4 regions of the Photobacterium angustum genome follow, and region 4 is predicted to be linked to each of the others. Evidence: predicted binding sites of a transcription regulator. Region 4 holds the regulator's gene; each other region holds the start of a gene.
The links. Region 4 encodes PurR, which represses purine synthesis genes. Its sites were predicted from a motif close to TNANGNAAACGTTTNCNTNA; they were not measured.
Positions count from the first base shown of each region.

Region 1 (5,315 bases), 1.1 Mb from region 4:
GGCTAAACAGCGCAGATCTACTAGCAGAACTTAATGTTGTAGCTGAGCGTATTAATCTGCAACTTAGTGATTGGGTAGCATTAAAAACTGCTGTACTAATGAGGCGAGAAGGCGATCATCTGACAGATTCACGTTATTGGCAGTGTAATTTAGGCTCTGAGGGCGTTATTGAGATCCCTTGCGGTGGAACTCATATTTTATCTTTATCTGAATATCAATCAGTTACCGTTAGTTTTAAGGTGAATTCAGAGCAAGAGATTGTGATGTATACCAAGAGTGTGAAAGCGTAATATTAAACGTTTATTTAGGTTTTAGTCTTTGATTTATGCTTATAAAGATAAAGATCCTAATTTATATTGTGTATGATCGTTGTGTTTTAATATTAAAATTTAGTTTTATATTCTGTTTTAAATTCAAATACAGCACATGTAACTTATGCTTTCGGGAAGTGTATTGATAAATGTTCTTTTGGTACCTGTTAGCTGATCAGGTTTGTTTTAAAAGAAGATCACCACTAAGCATGTTGATCATCGTGTTGATCTAAATTGATTATTTATGATTGTTGAATAATAGAAAAAAACTTATTTATGATAATTCTTTGTGAGGAAGGTGAAGTTCTATACGCAAGATAATTGTATTTCTGATTACCGCGCTTAATAATCACTCGAAGATGTAAATTTTGTACAGAGGTCGAAGAGCATGGCTGATAACGTTGAAAATATTTGTCCGCAATGTAGCAGCTTGTTAAGTTGGAAAGATCACGGCTATTTTTGCGATTTTTGCCAACAACAAGTTGAGAAGCATGTATTTTGTCCTGATTGCAATGAGCAGTTAGAAAGATTACAAGCTTGTGGTTCTGCAAGTTATTTTTGTAATCATTGCAATGAGTTAAAGTCTAAATCTCGGGTTAAGGTACAATTTGAAATGCGTGCTGAAACACGCTAAATGGAATGAATAAAAAATGGCGCTTAATAGCGCCATTTTTGTTAACAGATTCTATGGTTATTTGATAATACAGGAATGTATATCACCATCTGTTACTGTGGTGATAAGTTTATCACCATGCTTAACTTGTGATGTGTTTCTGATTACATCACCTTGCTCATTTCGAGTAATTGAGTAGCCTCGAGCAAGTGTTGCGAGAGGGCTTACTGTTTCTAGTTTTTCTGCTGCCACCGCTAATTTATGCTTCGCATTTAGCAGCTTACGGTCTAAAGCATCATAGAGTCTTCGTTCACTTCGCTCTAAATTTCGTTGTGCATTGCTTACTAACGTAGCGGGGGAGTAAAGTGATATTTTATAGTTATTACTATCGATATGCTGTTGATGCTTTTGTATTTTTTTCTGCATCGCTTGAATTAAGCGTTGGCTAATTTCATCAAGATGTTGCTGCTGTTGATTTAAACGAAGTTGTGGATGCTGACGTTCTAAGCGGTGTTGTAGTTGGGTTGCTTGGCGCAAAGATTGTGATAAATATGACCTGATTGCATGGCGTAATTGTTGTTTTTTACGATCGAGCAATTGCGTTTGGTGAGTCATATCTCGACTGATCAACTCAGCGGCAGCAGAAGGTGTTGGTGCACGGACATCGGCAACAAAATCAGCGATAGTGACATCTACCTCATGACCAACCGCACTGACAATGGGGATCTGGCTAGCAGCAATGGTTCGTGCGACAATTTCTTCATTAAATGCCCAAAGATCTTCCAGTGAACCGCCACCTCGACCGACAATTAACACATCACATTCCTGCCTAGCATTGGCTCGACCAATCGCTTGTGCAATAGAAATTGCAGAGCCTTCGCCTTGTACCATGGTTGGATAAATTACAATGGGTAAACTCGGATCGCGACGTTGCAATACTTGTAAAATATCGTGTAGAGCTGCGCCTGTTTTTGAGGTAATAATACCAACTCGTTTAGGTTGCTCTGGCAGCGTTTGTTTGAGTGATTGAGCAAATAAACCTTCAGCAGCAAGTGACATTTTTAGCTGTTCAAATTGCTGTTGTAAGCGACCATCACCTTCTGGCTGCATACTTTCAATGATCAGCTGATAATCACCACGTGGTTCATATAATGACAAGCGCGCCTTAACTAATACTTGATTCCCATTGGCTGGTTTAAACGTCACATGTCGATTACTGCCTTTAAACATGGCGCATTTGACTTGGGCACGTGAATCTTTCAGTGTGAAATACCAATGACCAGAAACGGGCATCGAGAAATTAGATAACTCGCCAATAAGCCACACTACACCCATTTCATTTTCAAGTACGAGACGTACTTGTGCATTTAAGCTAGAAACCGTGTAAATACGACTATTTGTTTGGCTTTGAGGGGAAAAAGTGGTCACTAGGAATGGTACCTGCTATCGAATGAAGTAGTAGGCAGGCGGTCAAAATAAAACCGAATAAGACATAAAGTATACAGGCAGATCAATGGACAGATCTTGGCCGTATTTCCTTGACCGCATCACCGGATAGTTAACCGAAATATATTACTTATCAATTAAAAAGTGTCAAGAAAAAAAATAAAAAAAAATCTAGCCAAACGTTTGCTTCATACGTATAATTCGACCGCAATATTTTATCCTTCTTTAAACCCCTATTCGGTGTGAGATATTGCAATGTTACGAATTAAACAAGAAGCTTTAACCTTCGACGATGTTTTGCTGGTTCCTGCCCATTCAACCGTTCTACCTAACACTGCCGATCTGCGCACTCAACTGACAAAAGATATTTCTCTTAATATCCCAATGGTGTCAGCGTCAATGGATACAGTGACTGAAGGTCGCTTAGCTATCGGTCTTGCTCAAGAAGGTGGTATCGGTTTCATTCACAAAAATATGTCTATCGAACAGCAAGCAAACCAAGTTCGCATGGTGAAGCAGTTCGAAGCAGGTGTTGTTTCTGAACCTGTGACGGTTAAACCTACCGCAACGATTGCTGATGTTAAGCGTTTAACAGAGCAAAACGGCTTTGCTGGTTATCCTGTAGTAACTGACAACAATGAGTTGGTTGGTATTATTACAGGTCGTGATGTTCGATTTGTTACTGATCTTTCAAAGACTGTTGAAGAAGTAATGACATCTAAAACGGATTTAGCATCGGCTAAAGAAGGTGCATCTCGTGAAGAAGTTGAAGCTATCATGCAACAGCACCGTGTTGAAAAGGTGTTACTTGTTGATGATGAATTCCGCCTTAAAGGTATGATCACCGCAAAAGACTTCCAAAAAGCAGAACGTAAACCTAATGCTTGTAAAGACGAGCGCGGCCGCTTACGTGTAGGTGCTGCAGTTGGTGCAGGTGCTGGTAATGAAGAGCGTGTAGCTGCTTTGGTTGAAGCTGGTGTAGACGTATTACTTATCGATTCTTCACACGGTCACTCTGAAGGTGTACTTCAACGTATTCGTGAAACGCGTGCTGCATTCCCAAATCTTCCTATTGTTGGTGGTAATGTCGCTACAGCTGAAGGTGCACGTGCTCTAATTGAAGCAGGTGTTAGTGCTGTAAAAGTGGGTATCGGCCCAGGTTCAATCTGTACGACACGTATTGTTACAGGTGTTGGTGTTCCACAAATTACCGCAATTTCAGAAGCGGCATCTGTTGCTGATCAGTACGGTATTCCTGTTATTGCTGATGGCGGTATTCGTTACTCTGGTGATATGTGTAAAGCGATTGCTGCTGGTGCATCATGTGTGATGGTAGGTTCTATGTTTGCTGGTACTGAAGAAGCGCCGGGTGAAGTTGAACTGTACCAAGGTCGTTCATACAAATCATACCGTGGCATGGGTTCACTAGGCGCAATGTCAAAAGGTTCTTCTGACCGTTATTTCCAAACTGATAATGCTGCTGACAAATTGGTACCAGAAGGTATTGAAGGCCGTGTTGCTTATAAAGGTTACCTAAAAGAAATCGTTCACCAACAAATGGGTGGCTTACGCTCAAGCATGGGCCTAACGGGCTCAGCAACGATTGAAGATCTTCGTACTAAAGCTGAATTTGTACGTATTTCAGGGGCTGGCATGAAAGAGTCACACGTTCATGATGTGACTATTACTAAAGAAGCACCTAATTACCGTATGGGTTAATCGTTACCCACTCATCTTAGGGTTTAACGATTACGTCAGTAAGAAATAACATCGGGAGCAGAGTCTTTGCTCCCTATATATAAAATTATTCGAGAACATTCACTAATGACCATGACCACAAATATTCATGAACAACGTATCCTTATTTTGGACTTTGGCTCTCAATATACACAGCTAATCGCCCGTCGTATTCGCGAAATTGGTGTGTACTGTGAACTATGGAGTTGGGATGTTGATGAAGCCGATATCCGTGAATTCGCACCTAACGGTATTATTCTTTCTGGTGGTCCTGAAAGTGTAACGGAAGCCGGTTCTCCTCGTGCGCCACAATATGTTTTTGAGGCGGGTGTTCCTGTATTTGGCGTATGTTACGGCATGCAGACCATGGCAGAGCAACTGGGTGGTAAAGTTGCTGGCTCTAATGAGCGTGAGTTTGGTTACGCACAAGTTAAAATTGTTGAACCAACACATTTCCTTGAAGGTATTCAAGACGCAACAGCCGAAGACGGCACACCATTAATGGATGTGTGGATGAGCCATGGCGATAAAGTGGTAGAAATCCCGTCAGATTTTATCAAAGTTGCAGAAACTGAAACCTGTCCATTTGCTGCAATGGCAAATGAAGAGAAGCGTTTCTACGGTGTTCAGTTCCACCCAGAAGTAACGCACACACGTCAAGGTATGAAGTTAATTGAGAACTTCGTAATGAATATCTGTGGCTGTGAAAAACTATGGACATCAGCAAATATCATCGAAGATGCTGTTGCACGTATTAAAGAGCAAGTGGGTGACGATGAAGTTATCCTTGGTCTTTCAGGTGGTGTGGATTCATCTGTGGTTGCTATGCTTATTCACCGTGCGATTGGCGACAAGCTAACGTGTGTATTTGTTGATAATGGCCTGCTTCGTTTAAACGAAGGTCAACAAGTGATGGATATGTTTGGCGACAAGTTCGGTCTAAACATTGTTCATGTACAAGCTGAGGATCGTTTCTTATCAGCACTTGCAGGTATTGATGAGCCAGAAGCGAAGCGTAAGAAAATTGGTCACGTATTCGTTGACGTATTTGATGAAGAATCAAAGAAACTGAAAAATGCGAAGTGGTTAGCACAGGGGACTATTTACCCTGATGTGATTGAATCTGCAGCATCGAAAACAGGTAAAGCACACGTGATTAAATCTCACCATAACGTAGGTGGTTTACCTGACGATATGGAAATGGGTCT
Region 1 is NZ_MSCJ01000001.1:2,151,930-2,157,244, reverse strand. It holds gene BTO08_RS09425 (metal-dependent hydrolase) at 1-290, shown strand, start outside; gene BTO08_RS09420 (zinc ribbon domain-containing protein) at 700-945, shown strand; gene xseA (exodeoxyribonuclease VII large subunit) at 1,003-2,352, opposite strand; gene guaB (IMP dehydrogenase) at 2,626-4,089, shown strand; gene guaA (glutamine-hydrolyzing GMP synthase) at 4,201-5,315, shown strand, end outside.
Region 1: the regulator PurR is predicted to act here: its motif matches at 2,542-2,561, upstream of guaB (IMP dehydrogenase).

Region 2 (5,315 bases), 170 kb from region 4:
ATGTACGTCGAAAAGCTATTGTCGTTGGTTAAAACTGGCGGTCGTATTTTGTTGGTAACGTTAGACTACCCACAAGATGAATTAGCTGGGCCTCCTTTCTCTTTGCCAAAAGCAGACGTTGAAGCATTATTTTCGGGTTGTAAAGTGACGCATCTAGAACGTGATGATGCCGATGAAAGTCATCCTCGTCGCCAACGTGGTTTATCGCGATTTGCCGAAGAAGTATGGCTAATTGAAGTGTAACTTGTTGTTATAAAAACAAATAAAAATAAAGGCATGGTTTCTTATTAGTGGAAACCATGCCTTTTTGCTGATAGAGAAATTGTAATATGCTGGGTTAAGCGTGATTAATCGAAAATTACTTCAACATCACCAGCAGCATTAACGGCATCATTTACCGCGCTATCAATATCTTCTCGACGTGTAAGCGCGACACCTAAACGACGACGACCATTAATTTCAGGTTTACCAAATAATCTGATTTGTGTTTGCGGACGAGAGAGTGCAGGTAACAGATTATCGAAACTGATGTTTGATGATACACCTTCTGCAAGGATCACTGCAGAAGCTGATGGGCCATATTGGGTGATGTGCTGAATGGGTAAACCAAGGAAAGCGCGAACGTGAAGCGCAAATTCTGATAGCTCTTGTGAAATAAGCGTTACCATACCCGTATCATGTGGGCGAGGGGAGACTTCACTGAATAACACAGTATCGCCTTTAATAAATAGCTCAACACCAAATAAACCAAAACCGCCAAGTGCGTTCACTACTTTTTCTGCTACATCCTGTGCCGCTTTTAATGCTGCTTCAGACATTTGCTGTGGCTGCCATGACTCACGGTAATCCCCATCTTCTTGACGATGACCAATAGGTGCACAGAAATGCACGCCATCAACTGCACGAACAGTTAATAAGGTGATTTCGTAATCAAAATCAACAAAGCCTTCAATGATCACACGACCCGCACCAGCACGACCGCCTTCTTGTGCGTATTGCCAAGCAGATTCAATATCAGCTTCGGTTTTAATCACACTTTGACCTTTACCTGATGAACTCATAATCGGCTTCACGACACATGGCATACCAACGCGATGTACCGCTGCTGAGAAATCATCAAATTGATCGGCGAATTCATAAGGCGATGTAGGAATCGATAAGATCTCAGCGGCTAAGCAACGAATACCTTCTCGGTTCATTGTCAGTTTCGTCGCATTAGCGGTAGGTACAACGTTAACACCTTGCTGTTCTAATTCGACAAGCGTGTCAGTGGCAATCGCTTCAATTTCAGGAACAACAAAGTCGGGTTTTTCTAGTTCAATAATGTGTTTTAACGCGTCGCCATCGAGCATATCAATCACATGGCTACGATGTGCAACTTGCATTGCAGGCGCGTTGGGGTAGCGATCCGCGGCAATCACTTCAATACCTAAACGTTGGCATTCAATCGCGACTTCTTTACCAAGCTCGCCAGAGCCTAAAAGTAAAACACGTGTTGCATTTGAACCATTAGCTGTACCTAACATTATTATTCCTTACTATTTATGTTGGATAGTGTTGGTTGAGCGTGATAATACCTTGTTTTTTTATTTAAGCAAACGTTTGCGTCAGGGTTTAAATGGAATTTAATAGTAAATATTAGAAAGGCTCTAGATCTTATAATAAAAAACCGCCAAGAAGGCGGTTAGTGAATCTTTCATACATTACGGTGTTACTAGGCTATTTGCGCTTTTCCCACTGGGTGATAAAGGCCACAGAAGCAATAATAATCGCTGCGCCTAACCATAAACGACCCGGTGGTACCCAGCCAAATACAAGCCAACCACCTAACACGTTTAGTGGTAATTTTGCGTGGTCGAATGGTTGTACAAATGATGCATCAGCCACGGCATAAGCTTTAGCTATCGCCCATTGTGCCAGTGCGGTTAACAGGCCAGCGGCAATGATTAATGTCCATGTCGTACCGCCTGTTGGCATATTAAAATCAGGCAGAGCCAGTAACAAGTTAAATGGCGTGATCAGAATAAGCAAATACATCACAACAGTGGTTGGTGATTCTGTATTAGATTGCTTTTTCACCATCAGAGAATAACCTGCCCAGAAAACGGCAGCACCGACAGGCAATAACGTAGCAATACTAAATGAATCAGACCACGGCTCTAAAATGATCATTGCACCAATAAAGCCAGCAAGAGTTGCACACCAACGTGCTGCGCCCACTTTCTCTTTCAGTAATACCCCTGAACCAATAGTTGCAAATAACGGTGAAGTCATAAGCAGCGCAATACCTTGCCAAATAGGAACAGGGTAGGCAAGTGCCCATAGCCAGAGTTGGATACCAATCACCGCAAGAAAGACACGGAAACAGTGTTGGAAGAATTGTTTTGTCTTTAGTGATCGGCGAATACCCATGGTTCTCAGCCATGGCAGCATAGCCACCAGCGCAACAAAGTACTGGATCAACGCAAAAGTGGTTGAAGAGACATGGAGTTTAATACTGAGAAATTGTGCAAGGCTGTTTACAATCGCAAAGGCAAGACCTGCGGAAAGCATCCATCCGGCACCTTGGACAGGGTTATGAACTGGGGTATGTGAATCAGACATTAAAAATTGGTTTCGTCAAAAAAGCATAGCGAGATAATACGCTTTTGTTTTTAGATAGCCAATATAACTGATTGAGTTGAATGCATTAGGCAATAAAAAACCGCCTATTATGGCGGTTTTACATCAACAAATATTGCTCGCACTAACGATTAGTAAGCAACATAAGTCATTTGAATATCAGGATTTAGCGCTTCTAGTAGTGCTTGAGTGCGTGCTAATTGGCTAATTAGGCTTTCTGCGCTTTCTACTAATGCCGCTTCGACAAGTTCAGATAGCTTGTAGCCTGACATGTTCATATTAATCAATGCAACTTGAAGCGGTGGTAAGCTTGGGTTAAATGCCGCATTTTCAGCATACATACCAACAAAAACACGACCATCTTTAGCTTTTAATGCAACACCACTGAAGTTCTTAGAGTACGGTGCATGAGAGCGGTTGGCTGCATCACAAGCGGCAACAGCAAGCTCTGATTGCTCAGCAATCGTAATACCATTATTAATGTCGCTTAATAGCGCATCTTTAATACCAAGATCAGCAGGTCCGAAAGATTCAGGCAGGTATTGTTGCAGTGTCATTGGCTGACGTTCAGGAAGTTGAATAACTAAATCTTGTGCCGTATTTAATTCATTCATGAACTGACGACAGTGGCCGCAAGGGCTGTAGTTAATCGTTACGTCTTTAATGCCTGTTTCACCTTTGATCCAAGCATGGCTAATTGCAGATTGCTCAGCATGGATCGTACACGCCATACTTGCGCCTACAAATTCCATATTTGCACCGAAATATAGGCGTCCAGAAGTACCACGAACAATAGCACCAACATAGAAATTAGAAATAGGAACAACAGCGTAAGCAGCAGCAACAGGAAGGAGAGCAAGGCGAAGATCAGTATCAGATAAATTAGTTTGGGAAACTAACTGTTCGAATTGTTCAGGACTAATTGTTGAATCGAAATCTTTATCTTCAATAATTGGTCGTAAAGCTGATGCAAGCTCTTTAGGTAATTGACCTAATGCATCCATAACTTTTGCGTGCATTGGGGTGTTACTCCGTATTGTTGATGGAGAAACATTCTAAGTTAATTGTCATTAATCAAGTGTGATCTAAATCACATTAATAATGATAATGTAGTTCAGCATACATTATCGAGAGCGACCTCACACATATAAATGTAATTTTTCATGTAATAAATAGTTATCAAAACATTATGAGCTTAAAACTAATAAGAATTAGTGTTTAAGCTCATATGCATGGGGTAAGGGTAACTTAGTGGAAAAACAGGTGTTCTAAAATAGGGAACATGATAGGTGCTAATAACGTTGTCATGATCCCACAGATCACTAACGCTAATGAGCTAAATGCCCCTTCTTGGTAATCTTCTTCGACAGCTTTTGCTGTGCCTAAAGCATGAGATACCGTACCAATTGTTAAGCCTTTTGCTAACGGGTGGCAAATACGAACCAGTTTCATCACTGGGTAACCTAACACCGCGCCAAATAGACCAACAATAATCACCATTGCTGCTGTAATCGCAGGGATCCCGCCAATTTGCTGAGAAGCTGCCATCGCAAGTGGAGTAGTAATAGATTTAGGTAAAATACTGGCTGCAAGTTGAGCATCGGCACCCATTAAAAACGCAATGGAGGTACCAAATGTCATCGACAAGATACTACCAGCAAAACACGCACTTAAAATAGTTTTCCACTTACGCTTAATTAAAGGCAGTTGCTGATATAAAGGCAAGGCTAATGCCACAACAGCAGGGCCTAATAGATAGTTAATTATTTCGTTATCAGCAAAGTAGGTTTCATACGGCACCTGTAACCAACGCAGTGCAGCAATTAAAATAATCAGCGAAATGAGTAGTGGATTAAATAGCGGATTACGAATTTTTATCGCTAAATAGCGCATGCTGTAAAATACCACTAGCGTTGCAACTAACCAGATCATGACTCTTTTTCCTTATGGTGAAGCGCAAGGCCGATCACAAGCAATACAATTAATGTGCTGCCTAATGTGCTCGCAAAGATGATAGTTGCATTGTGCTCAATTAAACCGAGGTAGTTCATTAAGCCAACCCCAACAGGCACGAATAGCAATGCCATATGTTTGATGAGTAAATTACAGGTTTTATCGACCCATTTTGTTTTGCATATGCCAGTAACAAGGCCAAAGAACAGTAAAAACAAGCCAATAATACTGCCAGGGATCGGCAAATGAGTCAGATGTTGTATGCCTTGACCAAGTAAAAAGCAAAACATAACAATGGCAAAAGATCGAATGTAATCCATAGTAAAAAGGGTAATGCTAGAGAATTTGATTCATCATACAAATAAATGCGCTATTTGTCACACAAAAAAGAGCGTCATTTAGATAATTGATAAGAAAATATAGATAGTGAGATATTTATTGGTGATTAATACCACAAAATTAGACCAATGAGCGCAGCGAGTGTTAAAAGAATCGTAACTTTTAGCCAAATAAAATCGATTACCACATACTTAAACCATGCTTTATTAAATAACAATGGCTTTTTTTTAGAGGGGGTAGCATTAGGGCAAGGACGAGTAGTAAAAGGCAGTCGACGTGATGTTTTCGTCGGAAGCGGCACACGAAAGCCATAGTGAGGCACAACATGGATAGGTATCGCCATTACTCCGTTACATTGTAACTTACCTGTGAGTGATACCAGCAGTAAGTTCAAGTCATAA
Region 2 is NZ_MSCJ01000001.1:1,196,996-1,202,310, forward strand. It holds gene BTO08_RS05175 (thiopurine S-methyltransferase) at 1-243, shown strand, start outside; gene purT (formate-dependent phosphoribosylglycinamide formyltransferase) at 348-1,526, opposite strand; gene BTO08_RS05185 (DMT family transporter) at 1,720-2,604, opposite strand; gene cdd (cytidine deaminase) at 2,754-3,641, opposite strand; gene BTO08_RS05195 (CidB/LrgB family autolysis modulator) at 3,871-4,554, opposite strand; gene BTO08_RS05200 (CidA/LrgA family protein) at 4,551-4,895, opposite strand; gene BTO08_RS05205 (hypothetical protein) at 5,021-5,315, opposite strand, start outside.
Region 2: the regulator PurR is predicted to act here: its motif matches at 1,591-1,610, upstream of purT (formate-dependent phosphoribosylglycinamide formyltransferase).

Region 3 (5,315 bases), 780 kb from region 4:
TCAGTGTTGTTAAATCCATTAATTTAAGTGCACGTAGTGCAGCAGTTTTTAAATCGCTCATGACTATCTCCAGTCGTAATATTACATTTAGAGCACTTAGCTATAAGGCTCTAAATATCAGTATAAACGAAGGTAAAACGCTAATGATTATTCATTAGGCTACCGAATGCAGTAAGAACTACTGCAACAAATGAGCGGACTTGATTCCTTGAAGTTTTAGTAAGTGAATACTTACCAAATGACTTATCCTTATTCCCGCGCAAGAGCCGATCAACTCGCCCGCTCTTACAAATCGCTGTATTTGTTAGGCTCAATAATAGCAAGACCACTGTCTTTAGCCTATCAAACTTATGTTTCCACCAGTGGATAATGTGTTTACTAAAATAGAGAATCAGAAACAGTTAATGACACTTTCCTACGTCATTATATGACTTCTGATCTTGATACTACTGTATCCACACACTCATAATCTGTGGCATAAGAATAGCAGAGTGGAATATAAGAAAAGGGAACGCAATCGATTTTATGAAGTTAATTTAGAACAATAGCCATAATGTTTACTTTTACTGTTGATTACCTTTTATCAACACAAATATCAGGCATAAAAAAACGCCCCAATTTTCATTGAGGCGTTCTTCTTTATTCGGTTATCTCTACATTACATTGCTAAAGAGATAAACAGACCAGCAATCGTTGCAGACATTAGGTTAGATAATGTACCTGCTGCTACTGCCTTCATACCAAAGCGAGCAATCTCTGCACGGCGACTTGGAGCAAGGCCACCTAGACCACCAAGTAGGATTGCAACCGATGAAAGGTTTGCGAAACCACATAGTGCGAATGAGATGATAGCTTTAGTCTTCTCAGTCATTGCAACACCTGTTTGTGCTACAACCATACCGCCATCAGCCACGTCTTTTAAGTACGGTGCAAAGTTTAGGTAAGCCACGAATTCGTTAACAACAATCTTCTGACCGATGAATGAACCCGCCACTTGTGCTTCACCCCATGGCACACCAATTAGGTACGCAAGTGGTGCGAAGATGTAACCTAGGATAAGTTCAAGAGTCAGTTCAGGCATACCGAACCAACCGCCGATACCACCAAGCATACCGTTGATTAGAGCAATCAAACCGATGAACGCTAGAAGCATTGCACCTACGTTTAGCGCAAGTTGCATACCAGATGATGCACCTGCTGCTGCTGCGTCAATAACGTTAGCTGGTTTTTCAACGCCTTCTTCGTCATCACCAGCAAGCTGCTCTACAGGCTGCTCTGTTTCTGGCTTAATGATTTTAGCAAACAATAAACCACCAGGGGCTGCCATGAATGATGCTGCAATTAGGTACTCAAGAGGAACACCCATTGATGCGTAACCTGCAAGTACACCACCAGCAACTGACGCCAAGCCACCACACATTACCGCAAATAGCTCAGACTGAGTCATTTTAGGTATGAATGGACGAACAACTAGTGGTGCTTCTGTTTGACCAACGAAAATGTTTGCTGTCGCTGACATAGATTCAGCGTGAGAAGTACCCAATACTTTACGTAGACCACCACCAAGGATGTTGATAACAACTTGCATTACACCTAGGTAGTAAAGAACACTGATCAACGCGGAGAAGAAGACAATAACAGGAAGAACGCGTAGTGCGAATACGAAGCCGCCGCCACCGAACACTTCAAACATTTTGTCCGATGTTAGACCGCCAAATAGGAAATTGATGCCGTCATTACCATAAGCAATAACATTAGCAACTGCCTGAGACATGCCATATAGCACATCACGACCAACTGGTACATAAAGAACGAATGCACCTAATAAAAATTGGATAGCGAACGCGCCTCCAACAGTACGTAGATTAATTGCTTTACGGTTGTCTGATAGTAGTACCGCGATAAGTAGCAGTACAACCATCCCAACCAGGCTCATAAACATGCTCATGGTTTATGTCTATCCTATTAAGTTAAGTTTGGCGTCTCGACAATTCGGCTCTATTAAGAGTCGTGCGCATTATACCCATCGATGTACAGACAAAGTAATGCTAACTTCACAATTTTGATGCCACATCCATGAAAGAGTTAATCGATACGTGAACACCATCACAAAAAGCTCCCCCATGAAACGCAAACGTTTTACGCAATCGTTTACCTTTTGTACCAACGTCACGGTTATAATTTATATAGTTCAAGTGCAGTTAAGGTTGTAACATGGGTGACTTGTTCTATATTTATCCCTTTTAGCAGTGCAACAGACTCCGCTATATAGGTTAAACGCTCTGGTCTATTGGGCTGACCTTGGAAACCACACACGGGCATATCTGGCGCATCGGTTTCTAACACAATCTCAGAGAGTGGTAATTTCGCGATAGTCTCTCGCGTTTTTTTCGCTCTCTCGTAGGTAATTGTACCGCCAACACCAATTTTTAAGCCTAGATCTATTAATTGAACCGCTTGTTGATAACTGCCACTAAACCCATGATAGACCCCACCTTGAGATGGCGAATCTGCTTTTATGGCTCGCACTAACTCAGGAAAAGCTTTGCGGCAATGCAAAATAATCGGCAAACGATAGGTATTCGCTAACTGCAATTGTGTTTGTAACCATGTTCGTTGTAACTCTCTATCAACGGTTTCAATGGCAAAATCTAATCCGCACTCCCCCACAGCAATACATTTTGAATGCGGTTGTTGAACAGCCTCTTTCAGCTCAAAATTTAAACGCTGACAAACATCACTCGTATGCTCTGCACTAAAGAAAGGATGAATACCTAAACCGTAATAAAGTGTAGGATAGCTCTCACATAACTGCTGTACTTTAGCCCAATTCGATTGCCCTACTGTTGGGATCACTATCTGTTTCACCCCTCCCTCTTGTGCCAACATCAATGCTCGCTTTGGATCATCATTAAAGGGGGGAAAATCAAAATGGCAGTGGGTATCTATCATAAATATTCCTGTAGTAACTAATACGCAGATAGTGATTATTCAATATAAGCTTAATGATTATTTCTACCTACTCTTAATGATTCTTATACAGCTAGATTGAGTCTCGCGCTAAAATCAGCGACAATAAGCAGTAACTCACTCCATTCATTCTGTTCTGTTGCTTTGCTTGATGTAATACGGCAGCAACGGAGTACTTTTATTAAAAAAGAACACGCTAATGTCGCAAACTCAGTTTCAGGGCGAAGTATCAAAACGTCGTACTTTCGCTATCATCTCTCACCCCGATGCGGGTAAGACCACCATTACTGAAAAAGTACTGTTATTCGGAAACGCTATCCAAAAAGCCGGTACAGTAAAAGGCCGTGGTTCAAACCAACACGCCAAGTCAGACTGGATGGAGATGGAAAAAGAACGTGGTATCTCGGTAACTACATCTGTAATGCAGTTCCCATATAACGAGTGCCTAGTAAACCTTCTTGATACTCCAGGACACGAAGATTTCTCTGAAGATACTTACCGTACTCTAACCGCTGTTGACTCATGTTTAATGGTTATCGATGCAGCAAAAGGTGTCGAGGATCGTACTCGTAAGTTAATGGAAGTTACGCGTCTACGTGATACACCGATTGTTACTTTCATGAACAAATTGGACCGTGATATTCGTGATCCAATGGAGCTTCTTGATGAAGTAGAAAATGAATTAGGTATGGCTTGTGCCCCTATTTCATGGCCTATCGGTTGTGGTAAAGAATTCAAAGGTGTTTACCATATCCACCGTGATGAAACGATCTTGTACAGCACAGGTCAAGGCCACACAATTCAAGAGCAACGCATCATTAAAGGGTTAGAAAACCCAGAGCTTGATGAAGCTGTTGGTACAGAGCTTGCGGAACAACTTCGTGAAGAGCTTGAGCTTGTAATGGGCGCATCAAATGAATTTGATGAAGAGCTATTTTTAGCCGGTGAACTAACACCGGTATTTTTCGGTACAGCACTGGGTAACTTTGGTGTTGATCATATGCTTGATGGCTTAACAGCATGGGCACCTGCACCACTTTCTCGCCAAGCTAATGAGCGTGAAGTTGAAGCAACGGAAGATAAATTTTCTGGCTTCGTATTTAAGATCCAAGCAAACATGGATCCTAAACACCGTGACCGTATTGCCTTTATGCGTATTGTATCGGGTACTTACACCCAAGGTATGAAGATGAACCATGTTCGTACTGGCAAAAATGTAAGTATCTCTGATGCGGTAACGTTTATGGCAGGTGATCGTTCTCGCGCAGAAACGGCTTATGCTGGTGATATTATCGGTCTACATAACCACGGTACGATTCAAATTGGTGATACCTTCACTCAAGGTGAAAACCTGAAGTTCGCTGGTATCCCTAACTTCGCACCAGAATTGTTCCGTCGTATTCGCCTGAAAGATCCACTAAAGCAAAAGCAGCTATTAAAAGGTCTGGTACAGCTTTCAGAAGAAGGCGCAGTACAGGTATTCCGCCCACTGCAAAACAACGATTTGATCGTTGGTGCGGTTGGTGTACTTCAGTTTGATGTGGTTGTTGCCCGTCTTAAAGCTGAATATAACGTTGAAGCGATCTATGAAGGCGTTAACGTCGCAACTGCACGTTGGGTTGAGTGTAATGACGTGAAAAAACTCGAAGAGTTTAAGCGTAAGAACCAATCTAACCTTGCACTAGATGGTGGCGATAACCTCTCTTATATTGCCCCAACTATGGTTAACTTAAACCTTGCAAAAGAGCGTTTCCCTGAAGTTGATTTCCGTGCAACTCGTGAGCACTAATCACCTCAGCTAGCTAGAAAAAAGCCGAGCATCACGCTCGGCTTTTTTATATCACTTGATCACTGATTATAGGCCTAGCCAAAAGGCATAAACATATATGCCATGATCAAGGCATCTTCACGACCATTTTCCGTTGGGTAGTAATCAACACGACGATTGGTTTCATTAAAGCCTGTTGCTTCATAAAGTTTATACGCACCAGTATTGCTCTCACGGACTTCTAGCCAAATCTCTTCCGCTTGCTTGGCTTCTAACGCATCAATAAAACCATTGAGTAACACTTTGCCATATCCCTTTCGTTGATGAGCAGGATCAATCGCGATATTTAACAGTGTTCCTTCACCCGCCACTAATTGACCAAAGCAGTAACCCACTACCTGATCATCAACGACTAACACATAATTTGCTGCAATACGATTTGGCTCTTTACGGATCATCGACTCAGCCCATGGAAAAGCATGAGCCGCTTGTTCAATACGCCAAACATCATCAACATGCTGGGTGTCTAGTGGAATAATTTTATACGTCATAACTACAGATCTGTTGCCATAATGCT
Region 3 is NZ_MSCJ01000001.1:251,501-256,815, reverse strand. It holds gene deoC (deoxyribose-phosphate aldolase) at 1-61, opposite strand, end outside; gene BTO08_RS01065 (NupC/NupG family nucleoside CNT transporter) at 659-1,948, opposite strand; gene BTO08_RS01060 (TatD family hydrolase) at 2,176-2,952, opposite strand; gene prfC (peptide chain release factor 3) at 3,170-4,759, shown strand; gene rimI (ribosomal protein S18-alanine N-acetyltransferase) at 4,834-5,289, opposite strand; gene BTO08_RS01045 (DNA polymerase III subunit psi) at 5,279-5,315, opposite strand, start outside.
Region 3: the regulator PurR is predicted to act here: its motif matches at 2,127-2,146, upstream of BTO08_RS01065 (NupC/NupG family nucleoside CNT transporter).

Region 4 (5,315 bases):
TTGATCAGAAAAAACGGTACCACAGGGATTAAACGCAGCGTTAATAGATAAAATGCGCCTTCGTTTTCAATCCCTTGATTAATGGTCGCGAGGCGTTGTCCAAACCGCTGTTGTACCCAGTCTTGCAAAATGTAACGGCTTGATAGAAAAGCTAATGTTGCACCTATTGTGCTGGCAAAAGAAATAATAATAAGGCTAGGCCAAAAACCAAATAATGCCGCTCCAAGCAGTGTTAAGATAGCTGCGCCGGGTAACGAAAGGGCAGTCACGGCAATATAGAACACAAAGAAAAACAAGTAAGCAGTGAAAAGTTGACTTTTAATCTTTGCTTGTAGGGCTAATTGTTCTTGTTTGATGAACTCAAGTGTAAGGTATTGGCCTAGATCAAAATGTAGCCATAACGCAATAAGGCTGACAATGACCAGTAGTAATAACGTTTTTTTCTTATTCATTTGCCTGATCCTTTTTCGTTATGTTTTTATCTGATGCTTGCACGTTATCTTGAGCAATATCGTTAGGCGTTATAGGAAGAGAACAAAAGCCTTGTGCTGGTACATCGAGCGCAGTGTTAAATTTCGCCGACAAGTTCTGAAAGCTAACTAAAGCAGTGAGCTCAATAATGTCATCACTGCTATACCATTCTTGTAGCGCGGCAAGCATTTCATCTGTCACTCGTTTGCCTGTTATTGTCATCGCTTCAGTGTAGGCCAACACAGCGCGTTCTTGATCTGTAAACAGCGTAGAGTGTTGCCAGTTGGCGAGTGCTTTAATTTTATCTTCTGAATCACAACGTTCGGCGAGCTTCATACCATTGGCATCAACACAAAAGGCACAATCGTTTAATTGTGAAACACGCACACAGACCAAAGATCGCATGACATCTTGAATCGGTGATTTTTTACGATCGAGAAAACCAAAAAATCCAGCGACTAACCAAAATAAGACAGGTTTACGTCCCCATAGCTTTGCAGGGTTTAACACTTGACCATAATGGCGAGCTTGAAGCCATAGCAAGGGCTTTACCCATAAAGAGTCAATTTTTTTGATCGAAATGCGCATGTTATTCCTTAAAAAACACCCTAAACATAGGGCTTTATACGATCTTAGTCAGTAGCAGTAGTAAACATGTAGACCTTAAGAACAGACATTGTATTTCATTTAATGATAAATATTTCTTTTTCTTCAATTGGTTGGTGAAAAAATCAGCAGGAGATAAGACAGTTTAAAACGCCACGTTATTTATCAGTGAGAAGATATGTTATTGGTCGTATTAGCAAATAATTAGGCATGGAATATAAATAAAGATAATTATCATTTATATAAATCAAGGAATGCAAAACGGAGGGGAATTAATTTAATGGCAAAAGTTTGTTATTATGCAATTAAACTAAATAAATATTGAATCCTATAAAAGAAGATAAGGATAATACGGAAATTATTTTTGAAAGGTATACTCAGAAATAAAAGAATGGGGCTCTTTTATTCCTAAGTATTTTATATTTAAGACAACTTATATTTTTAAGATAACGCAGATAATAGTTCATTTCGACGTTGCTCAGGAATAACTGACCAATGTTGACCGCTAATTGCGCCTTCCAATGCCCAAAGCAATTCAATACTCAATGGACTTGTCTGTGATTCTTGAAGTGCTTTATATGCGCCAAGAGAGCCCACTGCTAGAAGTTGTTCAATAGTGTTTATGCCTGCTTTTTTAAGCATTCTTTCATTTGATAATCGTAGATTAGGTAAATCTTTAATTCGGTCAGGTACGCAACTCTCCTTTTCTTGCTTGTCTTTTTCTGCTGCATCCAGTGAATACCTGCCTTGAGCTACAATCTTTGTGGGTTCATCCCACCATTGATCGGGTATAGCATAGTGCTTGGTTACAACAGGGAAGCCACGTTTTTTATAAACGTAAGGTTCCAAGCCAGCTTGTTTGAATTCCTTTTCAGTTTCAGCATTTGCACGTAAGTGAAGTTTATCGTTCACAACTAATGCAAACATTGTATCACCAGAAAAAATGCCAAAACCGCCAAACATCGACCGTGATTTTATTGAACCAAAATGGTCAAATAATTTTAATGAATCTTTTAATATTGGTTTATCCATGCTTCTACTCGGTGAAAAAATATGAGTGTCACCTAAACATTAAGAGCGAGGAAATAGATTAATTAATCTACACATTGATACTGTCAATATATTGTTAAGTTTGTGTCATAATATTGTCGGTTCAATAATAATCCTTCGGTAACCCCGCTACCTTGAATTATTAACATAATTTTTAGGCCGGTGGTTTTGCGTCTTAATCTTTCAATTAATTTGCCAGTTCGTGACTATATAAAGTTATATTAAATAATACTTTTAATATTAAATCTAAGCCCTCAAAAATGTGATATTGGTTCAGGTATTTGTTCTTAACTTATTTAAATAAGCTTAATAATTATAAATACTCATGATTGTTTTTTTATAAGTAAAAAAAAGCCAACAAGGTTAACTTATCGGCTTTTCCTTAACATAGAAAGATAAATTTTATTAGTTGAGATCTTTAACCGATTTTCTCTCAACAAGTTTAGGCGTCATCTCAAAGGTTTGACGCTCATGATTTTTGTCTTTTACACGCTCTAGCAAGATTTCGATGGCCTTTTTACCTAAACGACGTTTAGGTTGGTGGATAGTTGTTAGCGGTGGCGCAAAGTAGGGCGCAAGGTCAATGTTATCGTAACCAATGATTGAGATATCATCAGGAACACGCAGACCTGCCTGTTCAAAGGTACTGATCAGAGCCATAGCCATAATGTCGTTGAAGCAGAAGATAGCAGTAGGTCGATCTTCCATTGCGATAAACTTCTGAGCAGCTTCAACGGCTGACTCACACTCAAAGTCACCGTCAAGTAGCCAATCATCATTAACAGTGAGATCTGCTTCTGCCATCGCTTTACGGAAGCCCTTTAGGCGCTCTTGGCAAGTAGACTTGTCAACTTGTCCAGATAAACAGCCAATTTTCTTATGACCATTTTCAATAAAGTGCTTAGTTGCGATGTAACCGCCGTTTTCAGCGTTATCTAGAATATTATCTGTATGTGGGCTTTCTGGGCCCCAGTCCATGATAACCATAGGAAGATCATTTTTACGCTCAAGTAAATCGAGCAGCATTTGATCAAGATCGCTGCACATAACCAATAGGCCATCTACACGCTTTTCAGAAAGCATACGTAAGTAATCACGTTGTTTTTCTAAGTTACCTTCGGTGTTACATAGGATCAGTGTATAGCCTGCACCATAACAATATTCTTCAACACCATGCACAACTTCGGCAAAAAATGGGTTAGTCGATTTAGTGACTAACATGCCGATAGTACGTGTTGTATTACATTTTAAGCTTCGCGCTACTGCACTTGGGGCGTAGTTAAGTTCATCAACTGCAGCCAATACTTTTTGTTGCGTTGCTTCTGCAACAAAGCGTGTTTTATTAATCACGTGCGACACTGTAGTAGTTGATACACCTGCCATACGTGCAACGTCTTTAATGGTTGCCATATTTATTCTTCTTATCATGGTCAGATTAGGATCTGACAAAGGTTTTGATACCAAATTGATTAATTACGTAGTCTATGGCTTACGAGTTCACTCGCAGAGATGAAGATCCTTTAGTTATTAGCTACTTAATTATTCAATTTGATACCGAATTATAGGGTGTTGCAATTATCATGGATCATAAACAACTAAAGCCGCAGTAAAATGCGGCATTAGAAGATAGAAACTGTTCTTACACTAATTACACGTGTAATCGCTTGCGCTCACATTTTACTGTGTGTTTTGCGTTGTGCAATCTTTCTATTCAACTTGATTGAATTAATTGATCATTAACCGTAAAAACTCGATGTTTGTCATGCTAATAGGGTCAATTTATTGTGTATATCTAGTCATTAACAGATAACACATTAAAAAACAGAATGATTGGCTGATAAAAGGTAAGGAAAATCACCACTTGGATGCGTATGAACACTTACTGGCCAACCATATAAGGTGTCTATTACTTCAGGAGTAAGAACTTGTGTTGGCGTGCCGTCGGCTTTTATTTCTCCTTCGTTAAGGAAAATCATCCGATCAGTGTACTGGGCTGCAAGGTTTAAATCGTGCAATACTACAATTACAGCAGCGCCTTGCATGGCCATATTTTTGGCAATTTGTAAGGTGTGATGCTGGTGGGCGAGATCGAGTGCTGAAGTTGGTTCATCTAACATCAAGATACATTTATCACCGGCTTTACTGAGTTGTGTTAAAACTCGGGCAAGGTGTACACGCTGTTTTTCACCACCCGATAAGGTGGGGTATAGACGTTTAGCTAAGTTGTTAATGTCAACGTATTGCATGCTTGATGCTGTCGCATCTTTCAGCTCAAGCGACGTGAGTTGCAAAGGAATTGCGCCTAGCTCGACAACTTCTTTAGCGGTAAAGGCAAAAGATAATGCGCTATGTTGTGGAAGGACACCTAAGTGACATGCCAATTCTTCCCGAGCCCAATTATTAAGAGGTTGATCAAAGAAAGAAACCGTGCCTGATTTTGGCGTAATCTCACCACATAATACTTTTAACAGGGTACTTTTACCTGCACCATTTGGCCCAAGTAATGCGGTGACTTCTCCTGCGTGAATATCAATATCAAGATGATTTAGCAGGACTTTATCACCGAATTGTAATGATAAGTCGCGAGCCTGGATAACACAGACTTTGTCGCTACTTACTGTAAAATCGACCTTTTCTGAATGACTTAACATCATGACATCTGACTCTTTTGATTAACCAATAAATAGATAAAGAAAGGCGCACCTAACATGGCGGTGATGATCCCAACTGGCAGTTCTTGAGGCGAGAATGCGCTTCGAGCAATCATATCGGCAACCAAGAGGATTAAGCCGCCAAGTAAAGCCGAAATTGGTAATAAGGTTTTATGATTTGGACCAGTTAGCATTCTCCCCACATGAGGAATAACCAACCCAATAAAGCCAATCGGTCCACAAACAGCAACAGTAATTCCAACTCCTGCAGCACACGTAATAATTAAATTACGTTTTAGTTTTTGCGTGTTAACCCCCATATGTCGAGCTTCAGCTTCGCCTAATAACAACGCGTTTAAATTACTGGTATGACGATAAAAATAGGTAAAGAGTAATCCGAATGTGCAATAGGCTAGAATAATGCCTGTCCATGTTGCACTAGCCAGTGAACCCATTGACCACAATGATAAATCACGTAAGGCTTGATCGTCGGCAACATAATTGAGTAACCCAAGCCCCGCGCCTGAAATTGCGGTT
Region 4 is NZ_MSCJ01000001.1:1,030,034-1,035,348, forward strand. It holds gene BTO08_RS04410 (FAD-dependent oxidoreductase) at 1-452, opposite strand, end outside; gene BTO08_RS04415 (carboxymuconolactone decarboxylase family protein) at 445-1,059, opposite strand; gene BTO08_RS04420 (TfoX/Sxy family DNA transformation protein) at 1,519-2,109, opposite strand; cyclic di-GMP riboswitch class I at 2,244-2,334, opposite strand; gene purR (HTH-type transcriptional repressor PurR) at 2,533-3,537, opposite strand; gene BTO08_RS04430 (heme ABC transporter ATP-binding protein) at 3,942-4,781, opposite strand; gene BTO08_RS04435 (FecCD family ABC transporter permease) at 4,778-5,315, opposite strand, start outside.